2 regions of the Streptomyces sp. NPDC034086 genome follow, and region 1 is predicted to be linked to the other one. Evidence: riboswitches for the same ligand, from Rfam matches in the RefSeq annotation. Region 1 holds a riboswitch; the other holds the start of a gene.

What was found. A riboswitch is a leader RNA that binds a small molecule or an ion and turns the genes downstream of it on or off. The one in region 1 is predicted to bind glycine.
Region 2: linked by a shared signal. The riboswitch ahead of gcvP (aminomethyl-transferring glycine dehydrogenase) and the one ahead of gcvT (glycine cleavage system aminomethyltransferase GcvT) in region 1 are both predicted to bind glycine.

The regions. Positions count from the first base shown of each region.
Region 1 is NZ_JBVISM010000002.1:724,243-735,260, reverse strand. Features, by position in the region: gene ACZ514_RS08765 (ABC transporter ATP-binding protein) at 1-516, opposite strand, end outside; gene ACZ514_RS08760 (ABC transporter ATP-binding protein) at 513-1,574, opposite strand; gene ACZ514_RS08755 (ABC transporter permease) at 1,604-2,605, opposite strand; gene ACZ514_RS08750 (ABC transporter substrate-binding protein) at 2,811-4,526, opposite strand; gene ACZ514_RS08745 (ABC transporter permease) at 4,621-5,613, opposite strand; gene ACZ514_RS08740 (enhanced serine sensitivity protein SseB C-terminal domain-containing protein) at 6,235-6,975, opposite strand; gene ACZ514_RS08735 (enhanced serine sensitivity protein SseB) at 7,038-7,772, opposite strand; gene ACZ514_RS08730 (AAA family ATPase) at 7,912-8,547, opposite strand; glycine riboswitch at 8,805-8,908, shown strand; gene gcvT (glycine cleavage system aminomethyltransferase GcvT) at 9,087-10,202, shown strand; gene gcvH (glycine cleavage system protein GcvH) at 10,282-10,662, shown strand; gene glyA (serine hydroxymethyltransferase) at 10,678-11,018, shown strand, end outside.
Region 2 is NZ_JBVISM010000009.1:238,270-249,287, forward strand. Features, by position in the region: gene ACZ514_RS21815 (PadR family transcriptional regulator) at 1-84, opposite strand, end outside; gene ACZ514_RS21820 (hypothetical protein) at 293-709, shown strand; gene ACZ514_RS21825 (PhzF family phenazine biosynthesis protein) at 817-1,644, shown strand; gene ACZ514_RS21830 (CPBP family intramembrane glutamic endopeptidase) at 1,676-2,473, opposite strand; gene ACZ514_RS21835 (glutamate-cysteine ligase family protein) at 2,588-4,123, opposite strand; gene ACZ514_RS21840 (hypothetical protein) at 4,617-5,237, shown strand; gene ACZ514_RS21845 (DUF5999 family protein) at 5,498-5,686, shown strand; gene gcvP (aminomethyl-transferring glycine dehydrogenase) at 5,829-8,714, opposite strand; glycine riboswitch at 8,911-9,009, opposite strand; gene ACZ514_RS21855 (PRC-barrel domain-containing protein) at 9,133-9,489, shown strand; gene ACZ514_RS21860 (DNA polymerase IV) at 9,486-10,886, opposite strand; gene ACZ514_RS21865 (MerR family transcriptional regulator) at 10,970-11,018, opposite strand, start outside.

The DNA of each region.
Region 1 (11,018 bases):
CAGCAGCCGCTGCACCTCCGCCTTGATGCCGCCCTCGGGGGTGACTCCCTGGAGCTTGAAGGGGGCCGAGACGATGGCGCCGACCGTGTGCCGGGGGTTCAGCGAGCCGTACGGGTCCTGGAAGATCATCTGCACGTCGCGGCGCAGCGGGCGCATGCCCGCCACGCTGAGGTGCGTGATGTCCTTGCCCTCGAACTCGATGCGGCCGCTGCTCGGCTCCAGCAGGCGGGTGATGAGGCGGCCCATCGTCGACTTGCCGCAGCCGGACTCGCCGACCACGCCGAGGGTCTCACCGCGCCGGACGTCGAAGTCGATGCCGTCCACGGCCTTGACGGCGGTGGTCTCCCGGCGCAGCAGCCCCTTGCTGAGGGGGAAGTGCTTGACCAGGCCCGTCACCTTCAGCAGCGGTTCCGCCTCGGTGACGGTCCCGGTGCCCCGGGCGGAGCCCTCGGCGGAATCCTCGGCCGGGCCCCCGGCGGGGTCCTGGGCGGCGGTGTCCTTCTTCATGTCCGTCACAGCTTCGGCGCAATCTCTTCGGTCCAGATCCGGGTCCGCTCCTCCTGCGACATGTGGCAGGCGGACCAGTGCCGGCTGTCGTCCTGGGTCAGCTCGGGCCGCTGGGTGCGGGTGATGCCCCCCTTGGGCACGTCGGCGTAGGGGCACCGGGGGTTGAACGCGCAGCCGCTCGGGATGTTGATGAGGCTGGGCGGCGAGCCCTTGACCGGGATCAGCCGCTCGGTCTGGTCGCGGTCGATGCGCGGCATGGAGCCGAGCAGTCCCCAGGTATAGGGGTGGCGGGGTTCGTAGAACACCTTCTCGGCGGTGCCGCGCTCGACGCACCGGCCGCCGTACATCACGAGGATCTCGTCGGCCATCTCGGCGACCACGCCGAGGTCGTGCGTGATCATGATGACCGCGGAGCCGAACTCCTTCTGCAGGTCGCGGATCAGGTCGAGGATCTGCGCCTGGACGGTGACGTCCAGGGCGGTGGTCGGCTCGTCCGCGATGAGCAGTTCGGGGTTGTTGACGAGCGCCATCGCGATCATCGCGCGCTGGCGCATGCCGCCGGAGAACTCGTGGGGGTACGCGTCCACGCGCTGGTGGGGCTCCGGGATGCCGACGCGGTCGAGCATCTCGACGGCGCGGGCGCGGGCCTTCTTCTTGTCCACGTCGTGGTGGGTCCGGTACGCCTCGACGATCTGCTTGCCGACCGAGTAGTACGGGTGCATCGCCGACAGCGGGTCCTGGAAGACCATCGCCATCTTGCGGCCGCGCAGCCGGCGTACGTGGTCGGCGTCGGCGCTGACCAGGTCCTCGCCGTCGAGCACGACCTCGCCCGAGATGTGCGGGCGGCTGCGCGCGTTGCCGGTGCGGTGCAGGCCCATGATGGCCAGCGAGGTCACCGACTTGCCGGAGCCGGATTCGCCGACGATGCCGAGGGTCTTGCCGCGCTCCAGGTCGAAGGAGAGGCCGTCGACGGACTTCACCAGGCCGTCGTCGGTCGGGAAGTGGACCTTGAGGTCGCGCACGGAGAGGAAGGGGGCCGCGTCGCGCGCGCCGCCCTGCTCGGGCACGAAGGCCGGCTGGTCGGAATCGTTCTTGGTCACGTCAGCCTCACGCGCGGGTCGATGACGGCGTACAGCAGGTCCACGATCAGGTTGGCCATCACCACGAACAGTGCGGCGAGCAGGGTGACTCCCATGATCACGGGGAGGTCGCCGGCGCTGATGGCGGCGACGGCCGCCGTCCCGAGGCCCTGGAAGTTGAAGGTGGTCTCGGTGAGCACGGCGCCGCCGAGGAGCCCGCCGAGGTCGAGGCCGAACATCGTGACGACCGGGGTGAGCGTGGAGCGCAGGGCGTGCTTGCGGATGACCACGGACTCCTTGAGGCCCTTGGCCCGGGCGGTGCGGATGTAGTCCTCGCCGAGCACCTCCAGCATGGTCGCGCGGGTGATGCGCGCGTAGGTGGCGGCGAAGAGGAAGGCCAGGGTGACCCAGGGCAGGATCAGGCTGTTGAGCCAGGCCAGCGGATCCTCGGTGAGGGGTTTGTAGTTGGAGACGTCCAGCCAGCCGAGGCTGTAGACGAAGATCGCGGGGGCCACCATGCCGGTGAAGAAGATCGGCAGGGAGACGCCGGCGAGCGCGCCGACCATGACGGTGCGGTCGATGGCGGTGCGGCGCTTGAGGGCGGAGACCACACCCGTGGCCACACCGGCGATCACCCAGATCACGGCCGCGCCGAGGGCGAGCGAGAGGGTGACCGGGATGCGGTCCATCATGGTCTCCCAGACGGGCGCCTCGGTCTTGAAGGAGTAGCCGAAGCAGGGAGCCGCACAGTGGGTGATCTCGGTGCCGCCGTCGTAGTCGCGGCCGGCGAAGATGCCCTTGACGAAGAGCAGGTACTGCTCGGAGATGGGCTTGTCGAAGCCCATCTTGACGCGGATGCCCGCCAGGGCGGTCTCGTTGGTCTCCCGGCCGGCGTACATGAGCGCGGGATCGCTGCCGGTCAGCTTCGGGACCGCGAAGAAGATGCCGAAGGTGACCAAGGAGACCACCAGCAGCGTGGCGGCGACGTTGAACAGCCGCCGTATGAGGTAGACGAGCACTGCAGTCGGCCGCCCGGGGCTGTTGGCCGCCGCCCCTCGTGGGGGCGGCGGCCAGCGCCTGCGGCCTTCACCTGCCCTTCGGACTAGCGCATGTGCGGTGAAGGCACTTACTTACGTGCTGAGTTGCGGTTGCCTGCCCGGCGGTCGGCCGGGCTGCCCGGCTGCCCGGCTCGTCGCCGGGCAGCCTGCTACTTCTGTGCTCCTGCTACTTCTGCGCGATGCCCACGGTGGCGAGGTCGATCTTGCCGAAGGACTCGTTGAAGAAGACGTTCGTCAGGCGCGGGTTGTGGTAGACGAGCGCCTTGTCGAAGTTGATCGGCAGGTAGAGCGCCTTGTCCATGACCTTCTTGTTGATCTCCCCGTAGAACGGGGCGGCGGCCTCCGGCGAGGGGGCGGCAGCGGCCTTGTCGAACAGGCCGTTGATCTCGGGGTCGTTGACCTCGGTGTAGTTGTTGTTGCCGTTCGGCAGGATGAACGATCCGTCCACCAGCGGCTGCAGGAAGCCCGCACCGGAGTTGTAGTCGGCGCCCCAGCCCATGACGATGATGCCGTAGCCCTTCTTCTTCACGTTCTCGGGCGAACCGATCGTGGAGGAGGAGAGCTTGCCGTCGAACTGGTCGATCGTCGCCTTGATGCCGACCTTGGCGAGGGAGGCCTGGAGGGACTCGGCCGTCTTGACCTCGGGGGCGCGGTTGTTGCGCACCGCGATGGTGGTCTCGAAGCCGTCAGGCTTGCCACAGGCCTTGAGGGCCTCCTTGGCCTTGGCCTCCTGCGGCTTGCCCTTCGTCAGACCGAAGGGGTCGTAGCTCTTGTCCGAGCCGGGGACGCCGGCCGGCAGCATGTTCGCGCCGAGGTCACCGCTGGTCGGGCCGCCACGGGCGGTCTGGAGGGACTTCGGGTCGGCCGCGTAGATGACGGCCTTGCGGCACTCGATGTTGTCGAACGGCGCGACCGTCTGCGGGAAGGCGAAGTAGCGGATGTAGCCCGTGAAGGGGTTGTCCGCGTTCTTCTTGAGGTTCGCGTCCTTGAGGATCTTGTTCTTCGCGGCCTGCTGGACACCGGTGCCGTCGACGGCCATGTCGATGTCGCCCGAGAGCAGGCGCTGGTCCATGTCGTCCGGGTTGGTGGTGACCGTGAAGGAGACCTTGTCCGGCAGGCCCTTGCGGATCGGGTCCGTCTTCGGGTCCCAGTTCTCGTTGCGGACGAAGGTGGCGCCCTTGCCGGCGGTGAAGCTCTCGACCTTGTAAGGACCGGTCGACACCGGCTTGTTGGTGTAGGTGGCGCCCGTGTCCTTGCCCATCGGGACCGGCGAGGAGGACGGCATGGCCAGCAGGTAGCTGAAGTCCGAGTTGGCGCTCGCCAGGTTGAAGACGATCGTCCTGTCGTCCGGCGTCTCGACCGTCTTCAGACCCATCTTGTTGGGGTCCGTGTCCTTGTACGGGCCGGGGTACTTCTGGCCCTGGTCGAGGAGGTCGATCAGGTAGGTCGGGCCGCCGGACAGGACGTCCTGGGCGAAGACGCGCTCGACGCCGTACTTGATGTCCTTCGAGGTGATCGGCGTGCCGTCCTCGAACTTCACCCCCTCCTTGAGCTTGAGGGTGTACGTCTTGCCGTCGTTGCTGATGACCGGCAGGGCCTCGGCGAGGTCCGGGACCACCTTGGTGCCGTCCTTGCCCGGCTTGGCGTCGTAGGCGAGCAGGCTGCGGACGTAGAGCCGCTGCATGTTCCACACGAAGCCGTAGTAGGCGCGCGCCGGGTCGAGGTAGTCGACGTCCTGCGGGGACCAGAGCTTGAGCTCGCCGCCCTTGTCCTCCGAGGGGTTGATCACGGCGGTGGCGGCACCGCTGTAACCCTTGCCGCTGTCGCCGTCGGCCTTGCTGTCGGTCTTCTTGTCCCCGTCGCCACCGCACGCGGCGGTCATCGAGAGGGCGGCGATCACGGCGGTGATCGCGAGAGCCTGCTTTCTGCGGATCACGATTGTCCAACCTCCATAGATGGTGAAGCGAAGAAGCGGTTCAGCTGCCCTTGGGGTCGAGTGCGTCACGCAGCCCGTCCCCGAAGAGGTTGAACGCCAGGACGGTGATGAAGATCGTCATGCCGGGGACCACCATGTACATGGGGTCGTCCTGGTAGATGGGGACGGCGTCGGAGAGCATCTTTCCCCAGGAAGCGGTGGGCGGCTTCACGCCGGCGCCCAGGAAGCTGAGGGCCGCCTCGGTCAGGATGTTGGTCGGGATGATCAGCGTGGCGTAGACGAGGATCGGCGCGACCAGGTTGGGCAGCAGCTCCTTGACCAGGATGTAGCCGCGGCCGGCTCCGAGGCTGCGCGCGGCCTCGACGTACTCGCGTTCACGCAGGGAGATCGTCTGGCCCCGGACGATACGGCCGATGTACGGCCAGCCGAAGAAGCCGATGACGAGGATGAGCACGCCCATGCGGACGCCCGAACCCTCGAACCCCCACACGGAGTTGGGGACGACGGAGACCAGGGCGATGGTGAACAGCAGCTGCGGGAAGGCCAGCAGCAGGTCCATCAGGCGGCTGATGATCCCGTCCACCCAGCCGCCGAGGAAGCCGGCGAGGGCGCCCAGGAGGCTGCCGAGGACGACCGAGACGAAGGCCGCCAGGAAGGCGACGACCAGCGAGATGCGGGCGCCGTAGACGATCCGGCTGAACACGTCGCGCCCGTTGGTCGGTTCGACGCCCAGCAGGAAGTCGGAGCTGATGCCGCCGAAGGAGCCGAGCGGCGTGCCCAGGTCCGGGTCGATCATGTCCTCGTGGAACTCGTTGGGGTCGTGGCCCAGCAGGTTCACGATCAGCGGCGCGAAGACCGCCACCAGGATCAGGAGGATCACGATCACGCCGCCGGTCAGCGCGACCTTGTCGCGCTTGAGCCGCATCCAGGCGATGCGGCCGGGCGAGCGGCCTTCGATGGCCTTGGCAGGGACGTCGGCTACGGACACGGGTGCGGGTGTTTCCGCGCTCGTGTCGTGCAGTGGTGCCGTCATCGTGGTGGGGACCCCTCTCGGCCGACGGGTGGGTCGGCCCATGCCCGCCGCTGTGGCGGCGTTGGTGCGGAGTGGCGCTCGAGTGCTCGGGGCACGTGAACGCGTACGAGGTGCGAGGTGCTGGCAGTGCTGGCAGTGCGGCCGTGCTGTGGGTGGAGCAGGGTGCGGTGCGGGCGGTGCGGTGCGGCTGAGGTGCGCGAAGTGCGGGAGCGCCGTGTCGGGACGAACGGCGGAACCACGCGCCGAACCGCGTCCGCGAGGACTGACCGGCTCTTGGGTGGGGAGTCTTCATCGGGCGCTCGACCAGCCGCCAGACCCGCAGATGAATGGATGCGCAACCGTGATCTGAGGCCGTGGTTCCCGTTATCCGGACTCCGCTGACGGCTCAGCGGAGCAAGACCGTCCGTTCGGTACGCAAACGGACATCAAGGCCAACTCAGTGGAGTACCGCGTCAATTGGACGCCCGTCTGCGGCGATATCCGGACAAGGCGAAGGCCGCCGGGAACGAGGGTTCCCGGCGGCCCGGTGTCCGTCGGAGGGGCCCGTCTCAGGGGCCGGGCGCACCCGGCGAATCCCTGTGGGGAGCTCGGGGAACGCGCCCCCGGAGCCCCTGGAGCGGGTCAGTAGGCGGCCGCCTGCCCCTCGCGGTCGTAGAAGGGGCGGGTCTGCGCACGCAGCCACATCGCCACCGGATCGTGCTCGTCCGCCAGCGCGACCGTGCACACCGGAACCCCCTCGGGCACGGCGCCGACCGACTGGCGCATCATCTCCCGTACGGATTCCAGCGCGGGCGCCGAGGCGTCGTACAGGTCCAGCCCCACCGCGAGGTACGCCGACCCGAGCGAGGGCTGCACCCAGGCGCGGCGCAGCGACCTGACGGCCGGCGTCCGGTGCGCGTGCTGGGTCAGCAGTCCGTAGAACTGCGGGAGTTCCAGGGCCGGCTCGGACAGCCGCAGCGGCCCCGCCGGCATCCGGTCCAGGCCGGTGGCGACGCGGCGCAGGTCGGCCCACGGCACGCCGAGGCCGCCGCCCCGGTCGTGCGGGTTGATCCACAGCCCCCAGCGGTCCGGGTACAGGGCGCGGGCGATGTCCCGGCCGGTGACGACCTCGTAACCGCGGTTCCAGCCGCTCGCGGCCAGCTCCTGCGGGGAGGTCACGCAGGGGGCGTAGCCCAGCCCCTCGACCTCCATGCCGCCGTACTGGGCGTCCGGCGAACCCGGCTGCCCCTGCCACAGCAGCATCCACAGCCTGCCCTCGGCGAGGGCGCGCAGGAATGCCTCGTAGCTCTCATAGCGCCCGGGAGTCACCTGGCGCAGCATGTGCTCGACCTGCCCGGCCGCGGCCGTGCCTGACGCACTCACCCGGTACCCCTCTTCGTCTTCTTCCGCCCGTCGTCCACACGTCCCGACCAGCTTAAGCGGCGCTACGGCAGGTAGAAGGGGCGTACGCGCTCACGAATCCAGTCCGTGACCGGGTCCTCGGCGGCGTCCAGCAGGATCAGCTGCACCGGCCAGGGCGCCGGTACGCGGGCCAGGGCGCGGCCGAGTGCCTCCAGCGGGGCGTCCCGCGCCGTGGGGTCCCATCCCGTCAGCCGGACACCGATGTAGAGCTGGGGGTCGCCGCCCTCGACGCTGGCGAGGCAGCGGTGGGCGGCCGCGACCGCTCCGGTGGCCCGGAACTCCTCGGCGGCGGCGGCGAGGAAGTCCACCGGGTCGTCCTGCCAGTCGGGTTCGAACAGCCGGACGCGGCCGCCGGTGGCCGGGCCGTCGAGTTCGGTACGGCCGGTGCGGCACAGCTCCGCGACGGCGGCGGGGGGCAGCGGGACCCCGACGGCGCCCTCGGGGTTCAGGGCGATGCCGAGCTGCGGGGGCAGGCCGCGGGCGAACTCGACCGCGGGGGCGACCGCGAAGTCCATGCCGGGGCCGGCGGCGAAGCGGAACTGGGCCTCCGAGCTGTAGACGGGGACGTACGCCTCGCCGCCGATCAGCATCGTGGGGAGGTCGAGGGAGGTGCTGTCGGGGCCGCCGCCCCGGGGCAGCGGCACCCAGACCCGGCTGCGGCCGAGCGCCTCCAGGATCTGCGGGCCGGCGTCCGCCCGGCCGAGCACCGCTCCGAGCACCTGCTCCAACTCGTTCGCCGGCCAGCCGTTGCCCGTCATGTGCGCCCGCTCTCCCTGTTCCGCGCCGATGTCGCCCCGAGGCTACCCCGGCCTCCGGCGGCGGGCCGGGGCGGGCGGCTTCGCGGACGCCGCCGCCTCGGGCGTCGGGCCTCAGGCGTCGGGCGTCGGGCCTCGGGCCTCAGGCGTCGAAGGCGATGCGGTCCAGGGCGGAGGCCGCCCGGCGGTCCAGGAGGGTGACCGTGGCGCAGCCGCGCGGGGGGCGGCCGGCCTCGGCGGCGGCCAGCAGGCGGGCGACCGCGCCGCGGTGACGGGCGAAGGCGTAGGCCGACACCCGGCGGCCCCGCGCCGCCTGCCCGGCCAGGGCCTCCTCGGGGGTGGTGTCGAGCAGCAGCAGGTGCAGGGCCCGGCCCCGCTGCCGGGCGACGGCGGCCAGCAGGGCCCGCACCCACGACTGGGTGCCGCAGTCGTGGACCACCACAGAGGCGCCGGAGCGCAGCTCGCGCCACAGCCCCCGGTAGTGGGCGGCGCGCACCAGCGGCCGGTACACCGCGTACGGCAGGGCGGACGGCATGCGGCGCTCCCAGCGCTCGCGGGTGTCCTGGGAGTCGACGCCGGTCTCGGCGGCCCGCTTGATCAGGGTGCTCTTGCCGCCGCCCGGCAGCCCGGACACCACGACGATGTCGCCGGCGGCGTAGCCGAGCCGCCGCGGCCCCACGGACCGTCCCCGCAGGTCACGCACCGGACCGCCGGCCGCCGCGGGGCGGGCCGCGCTCCGCGGTGCCGGGACCGCCCCGACCGTGCCCGTGGTCGTCACCACTCCGAACCTCCGCACAGTGAATCGTCTCCCCCCGAATCGGGCCGCGAGGGCCCTTGCCCACTGAATGTAAAGAGACGGTAATCCGCCGGCCGCGGTTGCGGGCGGGCGTTCCACGGCGCGGACGGCCGGCCGGCGCGCGCGGCGGCCTCCGCGGGCCGCCTGGACCGCACGTTCTTGCGGGCCCCACTGCCCCCTCCCGCCCGTCCCGTGCAATGATGTGCGCCATCTGGACACCAAACTGCATACCGGCCGCTTGAATCCGCGCGGGAGAGTCCCGGCAGGCCGCGAGGCCGTGCCCGGGCGCCGAAGGAGCAAGTACCTCCCTTGAATCTCTCAGGCCCCGTACCGCGTGGATGAGGCAGATCTGAAAAGCGAGCCCCCGCCGCGTCCGTCCCCGACGGCCCGGCGCGTGCTCCACCCAAGGTGCAAGTCGGCGTTCCCCCTCCGGGAACTCTCGGCGAACCTCTCAGGTTCCGATGACAGATGGGGAGGAACCTCCTCGTCATGTCATGCCCTGGGACCCGGGAGCCACACCCATGAGCACTGCCCCCCGCCTGACCGCGCTCGACGCGCTGCACCGCTCGCTCGGTGCGACCATGACCGACTTCGCGGGCTGGGACATGCCGCTGCGCTACGCCAGTGAGCGCGACGAGCACAACGCCGTGCGCACCAAGGCCGGCCTGTTCGACCTGTCCCACATGGGCGAGATCACCCTGACCGGCCCGGAGGCCGTGAAGGCCCTGGACTACGCGCTCGTCGGGAACATCTCCACCGTCGGCGTCGGCCGCGCCCGCTACACGCACATCTGCCAGGAGGACGGCGGGATCCTCGACGACCTGATCGTCTACCGCCTCGGCGAGACCGAGTACATGGTCGTCGCCAACGCCTCCAACGCCCAGGTCGTGCTGGACGCGCTCACCGAGCGCGCCGCCGGCTTCGACACCGAGGTCCGCGACGACCGTGACGCGTACGCGCTGATCGCCGTCCAGGGCCCCGAGTCCCCCGGCATCCTGAAGTCGCTCACGGACGCCGACCTGGACGGCCTGAAGTACTACGCCGGCCTGCCGGGCACCGTCGCGGGCGTGCCCGCGCTGATCGCCCGCACCGGCTACACCGGCGAGGACGGCTTCGAGCTGTTCGTCTCCCCCGAGCACGCCGTGGAGCTGTGGCAGGCGCTGACCGAGGCGGGCAAGGACGCCGGTCTGGTGCCGGCCGGGCTGTCCTGCCGCGACACGCTGCGCCTGGAGGCGGGCATGCCGCTGTACGGGCACGAGCTGACCACCGCCCTCACCCCCTTCGACGCCGGGCTGGGCCGGGTCGTGAAGTTCGAGAAGGAGGGCGACTTCGTCGGCCGCGCCGCCCTGGAGGCCGCCGCCGAGGTCGCCGCCACGAAGCCGCCGCGCAAGCTGGTCGGTCTGGTCGCCGAGGGCCGCCGCGTCCCGCGCGCCGGCTTCCCCGTGGTCGCCGGCGGCGAGGTCATCGGCGAGGTGACCTCCGGCGCCCCGTCCCCCACGCTGGGCAAGCCGATCGCGATGGCGTACGTCGACGCGGCGCACGCCGCGCCCGGCACCTCCGGCGTCGGCGTCGACATTCGCGGTACGCATGAGCCCTACGAGGTCGTGGCCCTGCCCTTCTACAAGCGGCAGAAGTAGCCCTCGTACCGGGCTCCACCGTCTCAGCACGCAAGACCACCGTTCGTATCCACCTCCCCGCATCCAGGAGAATCAGGTCATGAGCAACCCCCAGCAGCTGCGTTACACCAAGGAGCACGAGTGGCTGTCGGCCACCGAGGACGGCATCGCGACGGTCGGCATCACGGAGTTCGCCGCCAACGCGCTCGGTGACGTCGTCTACGCCGACCTCCCCGCGGCCGGCACCACCGTCACCGAGGGCGAGACCTGTGGCGAGCTGGAGTCGACCAAGTCGGTCAGCGACCTGTACTCCCCCGTCTCCGGTGAGGTCGTCGAGTCCAACCAGGACGTCGTGGACGACCCCGCCCTGGTGAACTCCGCTCCCTTCGAGGGCGGCTGGCTGTTCAAGGTGCGCCTGTCGGAGGAGCCCAAGGACGCGCTCTCCTACGACGAGTACACCGCCCTCACCGCCGGTAACTGACCCCAGGGGATCCTGATGTCCGTTCTGAACACCCCTCTCCACGAGCTCGACCCCGACGTCGCCGCCGCCGTCGACGCCGAGCTCGTGCGCCAGCAGTCGACCCTGGAAATGATCGCGTCGGAGAACTTCGCTCCGGTCGCCGTCATGGAGGCCCAGGGCTCGGTCCTGACCAACAAGTACGCCGAGGGCTACCCGGGCCGCCGCTACTACGGCGGCTGCGAGCACGTCGACGTGGTCGAGCAGATCGCGATCGACCGCATCAAGGCGCTGTTCGGCGCCGAGGCCGCGAACGTCCAGCCGCACTCGGGTGCGCAGGCCAACGCCGCCGCGATGTTCGCGCTGCTGAAGCCGGGCGA
Region 2 (11,018 bases), on a different contig from region 1:
GAACTCCTCCCGACGGTCCGGCCCGCAGTGGCCGTGACCCCGTCCGTGGTCGTGTCCGTGGTCGTGGTGTCCGTGTGAACGCATCACTGCGCTCCTTTCGTCATCGCTGCCATGTCCGTCATGCCAGTCGTCGTGTCGACTCCTCCACTATCACTGATCCATCGCGATGCGTCAACGATATATCGGAACCTGTCGCCGACACTCGCCCCGTCCGGCCGCCCGCCCCACTGGTTGACCGCCGCGGTGGGGTCCCGGCGAAGCGTGAGCGAGAGGTGCCTGGCAGCCTGGTGGCATGGACGACTTCACCGAGCAGGGGCTTCGCGACGCGGTCGCCGCGGCCGGATCGCCGGCCTGGTCGGTGAGGGCCGCCGCGGGGCGGCGTCTGGCGGCAGCCCCGCAGATCGAGGGCGTCGCCGGTGTCCTGCACCGTCTGTTGCTGGACGCCCAGGACACCGGGGTGACGTCGGACACCGCGGCGGCCCTCTTGGCCCGGAGAGATCCGGCCGGCCTGCGTGCGGTGCTCGCTGCCCGTGCGGTGGCCTCTGATCAGGGAACCGCCGATCAGCTCGCCGCCGAACTGGACGGTGACCCGCGCTGGGCGACCGGACAGGACGGGGCCGGGATGATCGCGCACCTTCGGACGCTGGCAGCGGACGCAGACCCCGGCGTCCGCAGCGAAGCCCGGTTGCGACTCACACGCCTGCGCTGATCGCGGAAGGCACCGGTCAGCCCTTCAGCGGGACAGGACACCCGACCAGTCCAGTCACCGCGCATTGGCCTTTGTCCGCGATCGCGGGACCCCCCTACGGTCGGCCCATGCGCATTCGAATCGTCGACGCCTTCACCGACCGTCCCTTCGGGGGGAACCCCGCCGGGGTCCTGCTCCTCGACGGCGGCTTCCCGCCGGACAGCTGGCTCCAGCGGGTCGCCGCCGAGGTGAACCTCTCCGAGACCGCCTTCGCCCGCCCCCTGCCGCCCGGCGGCGACGCCGACTGGGCGCTGCGCTGGTTCACCCCGGCGGCCGAGGTCGACATGTGCGGCCACGCGACCCTGGCGGCCGCGCACGTCATCGCCGCCGCCGGCCTCGCCCGGGGTCCGGTCCGTTTCAGCGCGCGCTGCGGGATCCTCACGGCGGAGGTCGCCGCGGACGGCACGGTCACTCTGGACTTCCCGACCTCGTCCCTGACCCCGCTCGCACCGGTCCCCGAGGTGGACCGGGCCCTCGGCGCCGAGGCGAAGTCGGTCCACGACACCGCCGAGCACATCGGCGACCTGCTGGTGGAGCTGGCCGACGAGCGCACCGTACGCGAACTCGCGCCCGACCACGCGGCCCTGCGCGCCTACGCGCGCCGCGGGGTGATCGTCACCGCACCGGCCGAGGACCCCTCCCGCGGCTACGACTTCGTCTCGCGCGGGTTCTTCCCCGCCGTCGGCGTCGACGAGGACCCGGTGACGGGCAGCGCCCACACCGCCCTCGCCCCGTTCTGGGCGGCACGCCTGGGCCGCACCGAGATGACCGGCCTCCAGGGCGGGGCCCGCACGGGCCTGGTGCGGGTGCGGCTCGCGGGTGACCGCACGCTCCTGACGGGGCGCGCCGTCACCGTGATCGACGGCGAACTCCTCACCGCCCCCGAAGCCGGCTAGGGCGGGTCAGGCAGGATCCGCACGAGACGGCCTACGGCGTCGGCAACCAGCCCACCTTGCCCGCGAGCAGCGCGTACCCGCCGAAGGCGACGACGTCGAGCAGGGCGTGCGCGACGACCAGCGGGCCGACCCGGCCCCAGCGCCGGTAGGCGAGGACGAAGACGACGCCCATCACCATGTTGCCGATGAACCCGCCGATGCCCTGGTAGAGGTGGTACGAGCCGCGCAGCACCGAGCTGGCGAGCAGCGCGGCCGTCGGCGACCAGCCGAGCCGGTCGAGCCGGCGCAGCAGGTACGCCAGCACGATGACCTCCTCCACCACGGAGTTCTGCACCGCGGAGAGGATCAGCACCGGGAACTTCCACCACACCTCGGGCAGGGCCTCCGGCACCACCGTCAGGTTGAGGCCGGAGGCCCGGGCCGCCAGGTAGAAGGCCAGCCCGGCGCTGCCGATGACGGCGGCGACGAGCGCGCCCCGGGCCAGATCCGGGCCGGGGCGGGTGCGGTCGAAGCCGAGCGCCCTGAGCCCGGGCGCGCCCTCGCGGGTCAGCAGGTGCGCGACGAGCAGCACGGGCACCAGCGCCGTCCCGATCCCGAACAGCTGCCAGGCCAGGTCCAGCCAGGGCCGTCCGGGCGCGTAGGAGCCGTTGAGGGTGGCCGCCTGGTCCTTGAGCCCGCCCGGTTTCGTCAGCGAACCCACGAAGCTGATCAGCGCCGAGACCCCGCTCGCGCCCAGCGACAGCGCGAGCACGAGCAGGGTCTCGTGGCGCAGGACCCGGCGCCCGTCCTCGCGCAGTTCCACGACCACCGGCTCCGGCTCGACCCGCACGCCTGACTCCCGTCCCGTTCCGACCACCACCCCATACTGCCTCCTCGGGGGCTGGCGGGGGCCGGCGGGAGGGAGGCAGCGGCGGGCGGACGGGGCGGGCCGCGGGCCGGCCGGTCAGCGGCGGACCGCGGCCGTGGCGTCCACCTCCTGCTCCTCCAGGCCCACGGGCCAGGTGTGCACGGGGTCCCCCTTGTGCATCAGCTCGCTGTAGCGCCGGGTGGTGGCCGCCAGGGCCGCGTCGCGTTCCAGGCCGCCCGCGAGCGCGCGGTGGTACGTGTCCACCTGCCAGGTCGCCCCGTTGACCCGGCGCCGGCACCGCTCCTCGATGATCCCCAGGTAGAGGTCCCGGTCGGCGGGCTCGATGCCCCAGGCGTCCAGCCCGGCCGCGGCCATCGGCAGCAGCTCGTCCAGCACCAGCCGCACCGCGGGTACGCTCACCAGTCCGCCGGCCCGGCCGCGGCGCGGCCAGCGGATCCGGGCGTCGATCCCGTACCGGCAGGCGGCGTCGAAGTTGGCCTCCGCCTCCGCGAAGGACATCCGGGTCCACACGGGGCGCTGCTCGTCCGCGAGGGTCCGTACGAGCCCGTAGTAGAAGGCGGCGTTGGCGACGACGTCGGCGACGGTGGGCCCGGCGGGCAGGACCCGGTTCTCCACCCTCAGGTGCGGAACCCCGTCGGCGACGCCGTAGACGGGCCGGTTCCACCGGTAGACCGTGCCGTTGTGCAGCACCAGTTCCTGGAGGCTCGGCACCCCGCCCTCGGCGAGCACCCGCAGCGGTTCCTCCTCGTCGCAGATCGGCAGCAGGGAGGGGAAGTAGCGGACGTTCTCGGCGAAGAGCTCGTACACCGAGTCCACCCAGCGCTCCCCGAACCAGGTCCTTGGCCGTACCCCCTGTGCCTGGAGCTCGGGCGGCCGGGTGTCCGTGGCCTGCGTGAACAGCGGCGGGCGCGACTCGCGCCACAGTTCCCGGCCGAACAGGAACGGCGAGTTGGCCCCCACCGCTATCTGTACGGCGGTCACCGCCTGCGCCGCGTTCCACACGTCGGCGAAGCGGGCCGGGGTGACCTGGAGGTGCAGCTGCACGGAGGTGCAGGCGGCTTCCGGCACGATGGACCCGGTGCTCCAGGTCAGCCGCTCGACGCCGTCGATGTCGAGCCGGAAGTCCTCTCCCCGCATCATCAGGATCTGCTCGTTGAGCAGGGAGTAGCGGTCCACCGCCGAGAGGTTGGCCAGGGCCAGGTCCGCGCGGGAGATCGTGGGCAGGATCCCGATCATCACGACGCCCGCGTCGATCTCCACGGCCTGGCGGTGGGCGTAGTTCAGTCCGGCGCTCAGTTCCTCGGCGAGCTGGTCGAATACCCGCGCTTCGAGCCGGTGCGGGAGTACGTTCACCTCCAGGTTGAACATTCCGAGTTCCGTCTGGAAATCGGGGCTCGCAATCCGCTCCAGCACCTGCGCATTCACCATGCGCGGCATACCGTCGGAACCGGCGAGATTCAGTTCTATCTCCAGCCCCATCATGTTCTTGGGACGATCGAACCTCTTCTCCGCCAGAAGCCGCTCCAGCCCCTCCAGGCACTCGTGAAGCTTCCTCCGATACCGATGCCGATCGGACAGGTCGAATCCGCCTGCCACGACCTTCTCCCCCATCGAAGCGTCCCTCCTCGAGTGGCCGGGCCCAGTGCACCCGGGCGCGCGTTACGGTCGATGATGCCCAAGCCCCGTGATCCATAACGCGAGGGCGGGGGCTTGGCGGGGAGCGTGCGCCGGTATGGCCAGATGGGCGCTCCGGCACATTCGCCTGGCAACCCACCGGACGCAAATTCCCCCTGGGGTTTGCCGGTTGCGGATTACCGAAGCTTTCCAGCCGAGCGCCTTTCCGGTAACCTTCCAGGTCAGCGCGGTCTGTTCACGCGCAACCGGCATGAATACCATGACAGCGGGACCGGAAGACGCCTTGCCGGCAATAGGCGGGACGGCTAGCCGAAACACTGCGTGAACACATGTCGTATAAACTCCGCAAACGAGGCAGAGAGTGGGCGCGCGGCCATTGCCCCAAAGCCCACCTCTGACCCCAGAATGCGACAGCTCCGTCCGCACTTTCCCCCGTACCACCGGTCTCCCAAGTGAGAGGCGACCCACCATGCCGCTGCATGTCCCCCCGGCTCCCGCGCCCGCCCTGCGCAGCGTCCTCGCGGCACTCGGTTCCCCCACCGCCGTCCACGAGGCGCACACCCCCGCCCTGCGCTCGGTCCAGGGCCCGATGACCGCCGAACTCGCGCTTCCGGTCCACGTGCTCGACCGGCTGGGCGTGTCCGGCCACACGGCCGCCGGCCGCCCGCCCCGCACCCGGCTCACCGGCTGGCGGTTCCTGATCCGCAGCGGCGACCGCTTCATCGCGGCGGCCGACACCCGCCTGACCCCGGACGGCTGGGTCTTCTCCCATTTCTTCGAGGGCCCCTACGTCGCCGCCACCGAACGCGCCCTGCGCCAGGCGGAGTCGCTCGGCAAGGCCTACCAGCCCCGGCTGCTGTCCGTGCCCGAGCTGTACATGCTGACCCTGTGGCTGCACGGGGCGGTGGGCGCCGACGCCGCCGCCGGCCTCCCCGCCGCCGCCGACCTGCTGGTCCCGCTGGCCCCGGCGCCGCCCGGGATCGCCCCCTTCCGGCCGCATCCCGTTTCGGAGCTGCTGCCCGTACTGACCCACCGGCTGACCCGGGCGGCCCCGCCGGCCCCGCCCACCCTGGCGGCCCCGGCGGCTTGACCCGGGTGACCCATTCGGCCTAGTCCGCTCGGGCCAATGCGAACCACCCGAAATGACAGGGGAGTTGGCGTGAACCGCCCGCACGGGTGATGCGTCCTCATTCCAAGAGGACAGCTGCCGGGAAATACCTGCGAAGCAGCCGTCCTGGGGCAACACTGAGGACATCCTCCCCGCAGGTGCGGGGACGACCCAGGGGGACGGCCATGAACCACGCATCGAGCCGTAGCGAACAGACCACACCGCAGCGAAAGAACCCATCCATGTGCCAGCACCAGCCTGCCTGCCCGTCATCAGAATCCGCCGACCGGGAGGCCGCGCGCCCGGTGGCCAACCACCCGGAACAGGGCTGGAGCCTGCTGTGCAACGGCGTCCTGCTCTTCGAGGACACCGGTGAGCTGCTGCCGGACGGCCAGATCATCGCTCCGCACCGCCCGCTCGCGGTGGCCTAGCACGGGGCCTGACCGCGCGGCGAGGGACGCACGGACGAAGAACGGACGACGAGAAGAAGGGGCCGGTCCCCGGAGCCCCATGCTCCGGGGACCGGCCCCTTCACCGTGTCACCGACCCGTCAGCGACGGGACGGCCGCCGTGTCAGTGGTCGTACTCGTCCAGCGGCGGGCAGGAGCACACCAGGTTCCGGTCGCCGAAGGCGCCGTCGATCCGGCGCACCGGCGGCCAGTACTTCTCGGCGGCGGAGACGCCCCCGGGGAAGACGGCCTCGTCGCGGGTGTACGGGTGGTTCCACTCGCCGCCCAGCGCCGCGGCGGTGTGCGGGGCGTTGGCCAGCGGGTTGTCGTCCACCGGCCACTCACCGCCCGCGACCCGCTCGATCTCGGCACGGATGGCGATCATCGCGTCGCAGAAGCGGTCGATCTCGACGAGGTCCTCGGACTCCGTCGGCTCGATCATCAGCGTGCCGGCCACCGGGAAGGACATGGTCGGCGCGTGGAAACCGTAGTCGATCAGGCGCTTGGCGATGTCGTCGACGCTCACGCCCGTGGCCTTCGACAGCGGGCGGAGGTCGATGATGCACTCGTGCGCGACCAGGTCGCCCGGACCGGTGTAGAGCACCGGGTAGTGGTGCTCCAGGCGCTTGGCGATGTAGTTGGCGCCGAGCACCGCCACCTGGGTGGCGCGCTTGAGGCCCTCGCCGCCCATCAGGCGGACGTACGACCAGGAGATCGGCAGGATGCCCGCGGAACCCCACGGCGCGGCCGAGATCGGGCCGACGCCCGTCTCCGGGCCGGCGGCCGGCTGGAGCGGGTGGTTGGGCAGGTACGGGGCCAGGTGGGCCCGGACACCGACCGGGCCGACGCCCGGGCCGCCGCCGCCGTGCGGGATGCAGAAGGTCTTGTGCAGGTTCAGGTGCGAGACGTCACCGCCGAAGTGACCCGGCTTGGCGAGGCCCACCAGGGCGTTCAGGTTCGCGCCGTCCACGTACACCTGGCCGCCGGCCTCGTGCACCTGGGCGCAGATGTCGGCGACGTGCTCCTCGAACACACCGTGCGTCGACGGGTAGGTGATCATCAGCACGGAGAGCTCGTCACGGTACTGCTCGATCTTGGCGCGCAGGTCGTCCGCGTCCACCTCGCCGTCGTCGGCGGTCTTGACGACGACGACCTTCATGCCGGCCATCACGGCGCTGGCGGCGTTGGTGCCGTGCGCGGAGGACGGGATGAGACAGACGGTGCGCTGCTCGTCGCCGTTCGCGCGGTGGTACGCGCGGACCGCGAGCAGGCCGGCGAGCTCGCCCTGGGAGCCGGCGTTCGGCTGGATGGAGACCTTGTCGTAGCCGGTGACCTCGCAGAGACGTTCCTCCAGCTCGTTGATGAGCGTGAGGTACCCCTGGGCCTGCTCGACCGGGGCGAAGGGGTGCAGCTGGCCGAACTCGGGCCAGGTGACCGGCTCCATCTCGGTGGTCGCGTTGAGCTTCATGGTGCAGGAGCCCAGCGGGATCATGCCGCGGTCCAGCGCGTAGTCCTTGTCCGAGAGCTTGCGCAGGTAGCGCAGCATCGCGGTCTCGGAGCGGTGCTGGTGGAAGACGGGGTGCGTGAGGTACGCGTCCGAGCGCAGCAGGCCCTCGGGCAGCGCGTCGGCGGTGGTCCCGTCCAGGGCCTCGATGTCCGCGGTGACGCCGAAGGCGGCCCAGACGGCCTCGAGGTCGGCGCGGCGCGTGGTCTCGTCGCAGGCGACCGAGACGTGGTCGGCGTCGGCCTGGTACAGGTTGACCCCGCCCTCGCGGGCGGCGGCGACGACCTCGGCGGCCTTGCCGGGCACGCGGGCGGTGACGGTGTCGAAGAAGGAGCCGTGGACCAGCTCGACCCCGCCGGCCGTCAGGCCGGCGGCGAGGAGCGCGGCGTAGCGGTGGGTGCGGCGGGCGATCGTCTTCAGGCCGTCCGGGCCGTGGTAGACCGCGTACATCCCGGCCATGACGGCGAGCAGCACCTGCGCGGTGCAGATGTTGCTGGTGGCCTTCTCGCGGCGGATGTGCTGCTCGCGGGTCTGCAGGGCCAGGCGGTACGCCTTGTTGCCGTCCGCGTCCACGGAGACGCCGACGAGGCGGCCGGGCAGCGAGCGGGCGTGCTTGGCCTGGACGGCCATGTAGCCGGCGTGCGGGCCGCCGAAGCCCATCGGGACGCCGAAGCGCTGGGTGGTGCCGACGGCGATGTCCGCGCCCAGCTCGCCGGGGGAGGTCAGCAGCGTCAGGGCCAGCAGGTCGGCGGAGACGGTGACGATCGCGCCGAGCTCGTGCGCCTGGTCGATGACCGGCTTGATGTCACGGACGGCGCCGGAGGCGCCCGGGTACTGGAGCAGCACGCCGAAGACACCGCGCTCGGCGATCTCGGCCGGGATGCCCTCGGACAGGTCGGCGACGACGACCTCGACGCCCGTGGGCTCGGCGCGGGTCTCGATCACGGCGATGGTCTGGGGCAGCGCGTCGGCGTCGACGAGGAAGACGCCGTCCTTGACCTTGCCCACGCGGCGGGCCAGCGACATGGCCTCGGCGGCCGCGGTGCCCTCGTCGAGCAGGGAGGCGCCGGAGGTCGGCAGACCGGTCAGGTCGGCGACGAGGGTCTGGAAGTTCAGCAGCGCCTCGAGGCGGCCCTGCGAGATCTCCGGCTGGTACGGGGTGTAGGCCGTGTACCAGGCCGGGTTCTCCATGACGTTGCGCAGGATCACCGGCGGGGTGAAGGTCCCGTAGTAGCCGAGACCGATCATCGAGGAGAGCACCTGGTTGCGGTCGGCGAGCGAGCGCAGCTCGGCCAGCACCTCGGCTTCGGTGCGCGCGCCGGGCAGGTTCAGCGCCTCGGCGGTCTTGATCACATCCGGCACCGCGGCGGCGGTGAGCTCGTCGAGGGAGCCGTAGCCCACCTGGGCGAGCATCTTCGCCTGCGCTTCGGCGTCCGGGCCGATGTGACGCTGCTCGAAGGGGATGCCCCGCTCGAGCTGGGAGAGCGGAATGCGGTTGGCGGTCATAACGGAGGCCTCCTGGTCGTATGACCTGCGAGGGGCACCACGGCGCGGGCACCCGGACGGCCTCCCCCTCTGTCATCTCAACCTGAGAGCTTCACCGGAGCCGCGGGGTTCGCCCGAGAGCTCCGGCTTTCACCGTCGGTGAGGAGAAGCACCGGTACTGCGGGTCCGGAGCCTGCCCCTGCTTTCCAGAGTGGCCTCGTCACGTGCGGTACGTATGCCTGAGAGATTCCGGGGAGGATTTGCTCCTTCGGCGCCTCCGTCGTACTCACTCGGAGGACTCTCCCGCACAGGGTCAACAGCCGTCACCCAGCCTACCAGCGAGGATCTCGACCCTCCCTCGAGTGGCCCCCTCTTCAAATATGCACTTTTGTAGTCATGACGGATGAGCTCTGCATCACTGCGACCGTACGGAGGGACCGTGCAGACCGACATCGATCCGCGCAGCCTGATCGGCCGCAAGGCGTTCGACCGCAACGGCGCCAAGATCGGCACCGTGGACGAGGTCTACCTCGACGACGCCACCGGCGTCCCGGAGTGGGCCGCAGTGCGGACGGGCCTCTTCGGCCGCGACGCCTTCGTCCCCCTGGAACCCAGCGAGGTGGTGGACGACGCCCTGCGCGTGCCCTTCGAACGCTCCCTGATCAAGGAGGCCCCCGACTTCGGAGTCGGCCGCCACCTCTCCCCCGAACAGGAGCTCCGGCTCTACCACCACTACGGCCTCGACGTGGCCCTCCCCTCCGACTTCCGGCACCCCCGCCCGGGGGACGTGCCTTAAGAGCCGTCCCCCACCAGGGGCAGCGGGTCCGCAGCCTCCAGCTCCGGGTCGTCCAGCCGGAAGGTGCGGACCCGGCCCGGGGCCGAACCGGGCTGCTCGAACCGTACGGTCACCCGCCCGACCCCGCTGCCCTGCACCCACCCGGGCCCGTACACCGCGTGCCGTACGTCGCTCCCGGCGGCCCAGTGCCGCACGGGAGCGGCCCCGGTGCCCTCCAGGGCCTCCGCCGGCTCCTCCTGGACTTCCCCGGCCCCGGAGGACTCCGCGGCGTCCTCGCCGGCTCCTGCGGCCCCCGCGCCCGCCTCCTCCGCCTCCGCGGCGGCGGCCAGCGCCTGGGCGAACAGGTCCTCCTGGGTGTAGTCCGCGAGCCCCGTCACCCCCACCCCCAGCAGCCGCACGCCGCCGGTGGTGTCCACGCCCTCCAGCAGCCGCGCGGCCGCCTCGCGCACCACGGCCGCGTCGTCGGTGGGCCCCCGCAGCGTCTCGGAGCGGGTCAGGGTCGAGAAGTCGTACCGGCGGACCTTCAGGACGATCGTCCGCCCCGAGTGCCCTGAGCCGCGCAGCCGGCCCACGCAGCGGTCCGCGAGCCGCTGCACCTCGTTCCGGATCCGTACCCGGTCGTGCAGGTCCACGTCGAAGGTGTCCTCGACCGACACGGACTTCGCGTCGCGCTCGGCGACCACCGGCCGGTCGTCCAGACCCAGCGCCATCCGGTGGAGCCCCACCCCGTGCGCCCTCCCCACCATCCGCACCAGCTCGTCCTCGCCCGCCTCGGCCAGCTCCCCCACGGTGGTGATCCCGGCCCGGCGCAGGTGTTCCCCGGTGGCCGGCCCGACACCCGGCAGGGTGCGCACCGACATGGGCGCGAGGAGCTCGCGCTCGGTCCCGGGCTCGATCAGCAGCAGTCCGTCCGGCTTGGCCTCCTCCGAGGCCACCTTGGCCAGCATCTTGGACCCGGCGAGCCCGACCGAGGCGCTGAGCCCCGTGAGGGCCAGGATGTCCGCCCGCAGACGCTCCCCCGTGGCGCGGGCGCTCGCCGAGTCGAAGGCGGCCCCGCCCGCCTCCAGGTCGACGAAGGCCTCGTCGAGGCTGAGCGGCTCCACCAGCGGCGACAGCTCCCGGAGCAGGCCCATGACCAGCTCGCTGACCTCGCGGTAGAGGGTGAAGCGCGGGATCAGGTAGGCACCGTTCGGGCAGAGCCGGCGGGCCTGCGCGGTCGGCATCGCCGAGTGCACCCCGAACCGCCTGGCCTCGTACGAGGCGGTGGCCACGACCCCGCGCGGCCCGAGCCCTCCGACGATGACGGCCTTCCCGCGCAGACTGGGCTTCGACGCCTGCTCGACGGAGGCGTAGAAGGCGTCCATGTCCAGGTGCAGGATGGTCGGCGCGGCTCTCACCGTACCGATGCTGCCCCATGCTACTGACAACGCGGTATCCGTCGCCGCGGCCCGCGTCCCGCCGGAGGGGCGCGGGCGCGGGCTCAGACGGCCCGGTTCCGGCGGGCGGCCAGCTCGTCGGCCGGGTTGTGG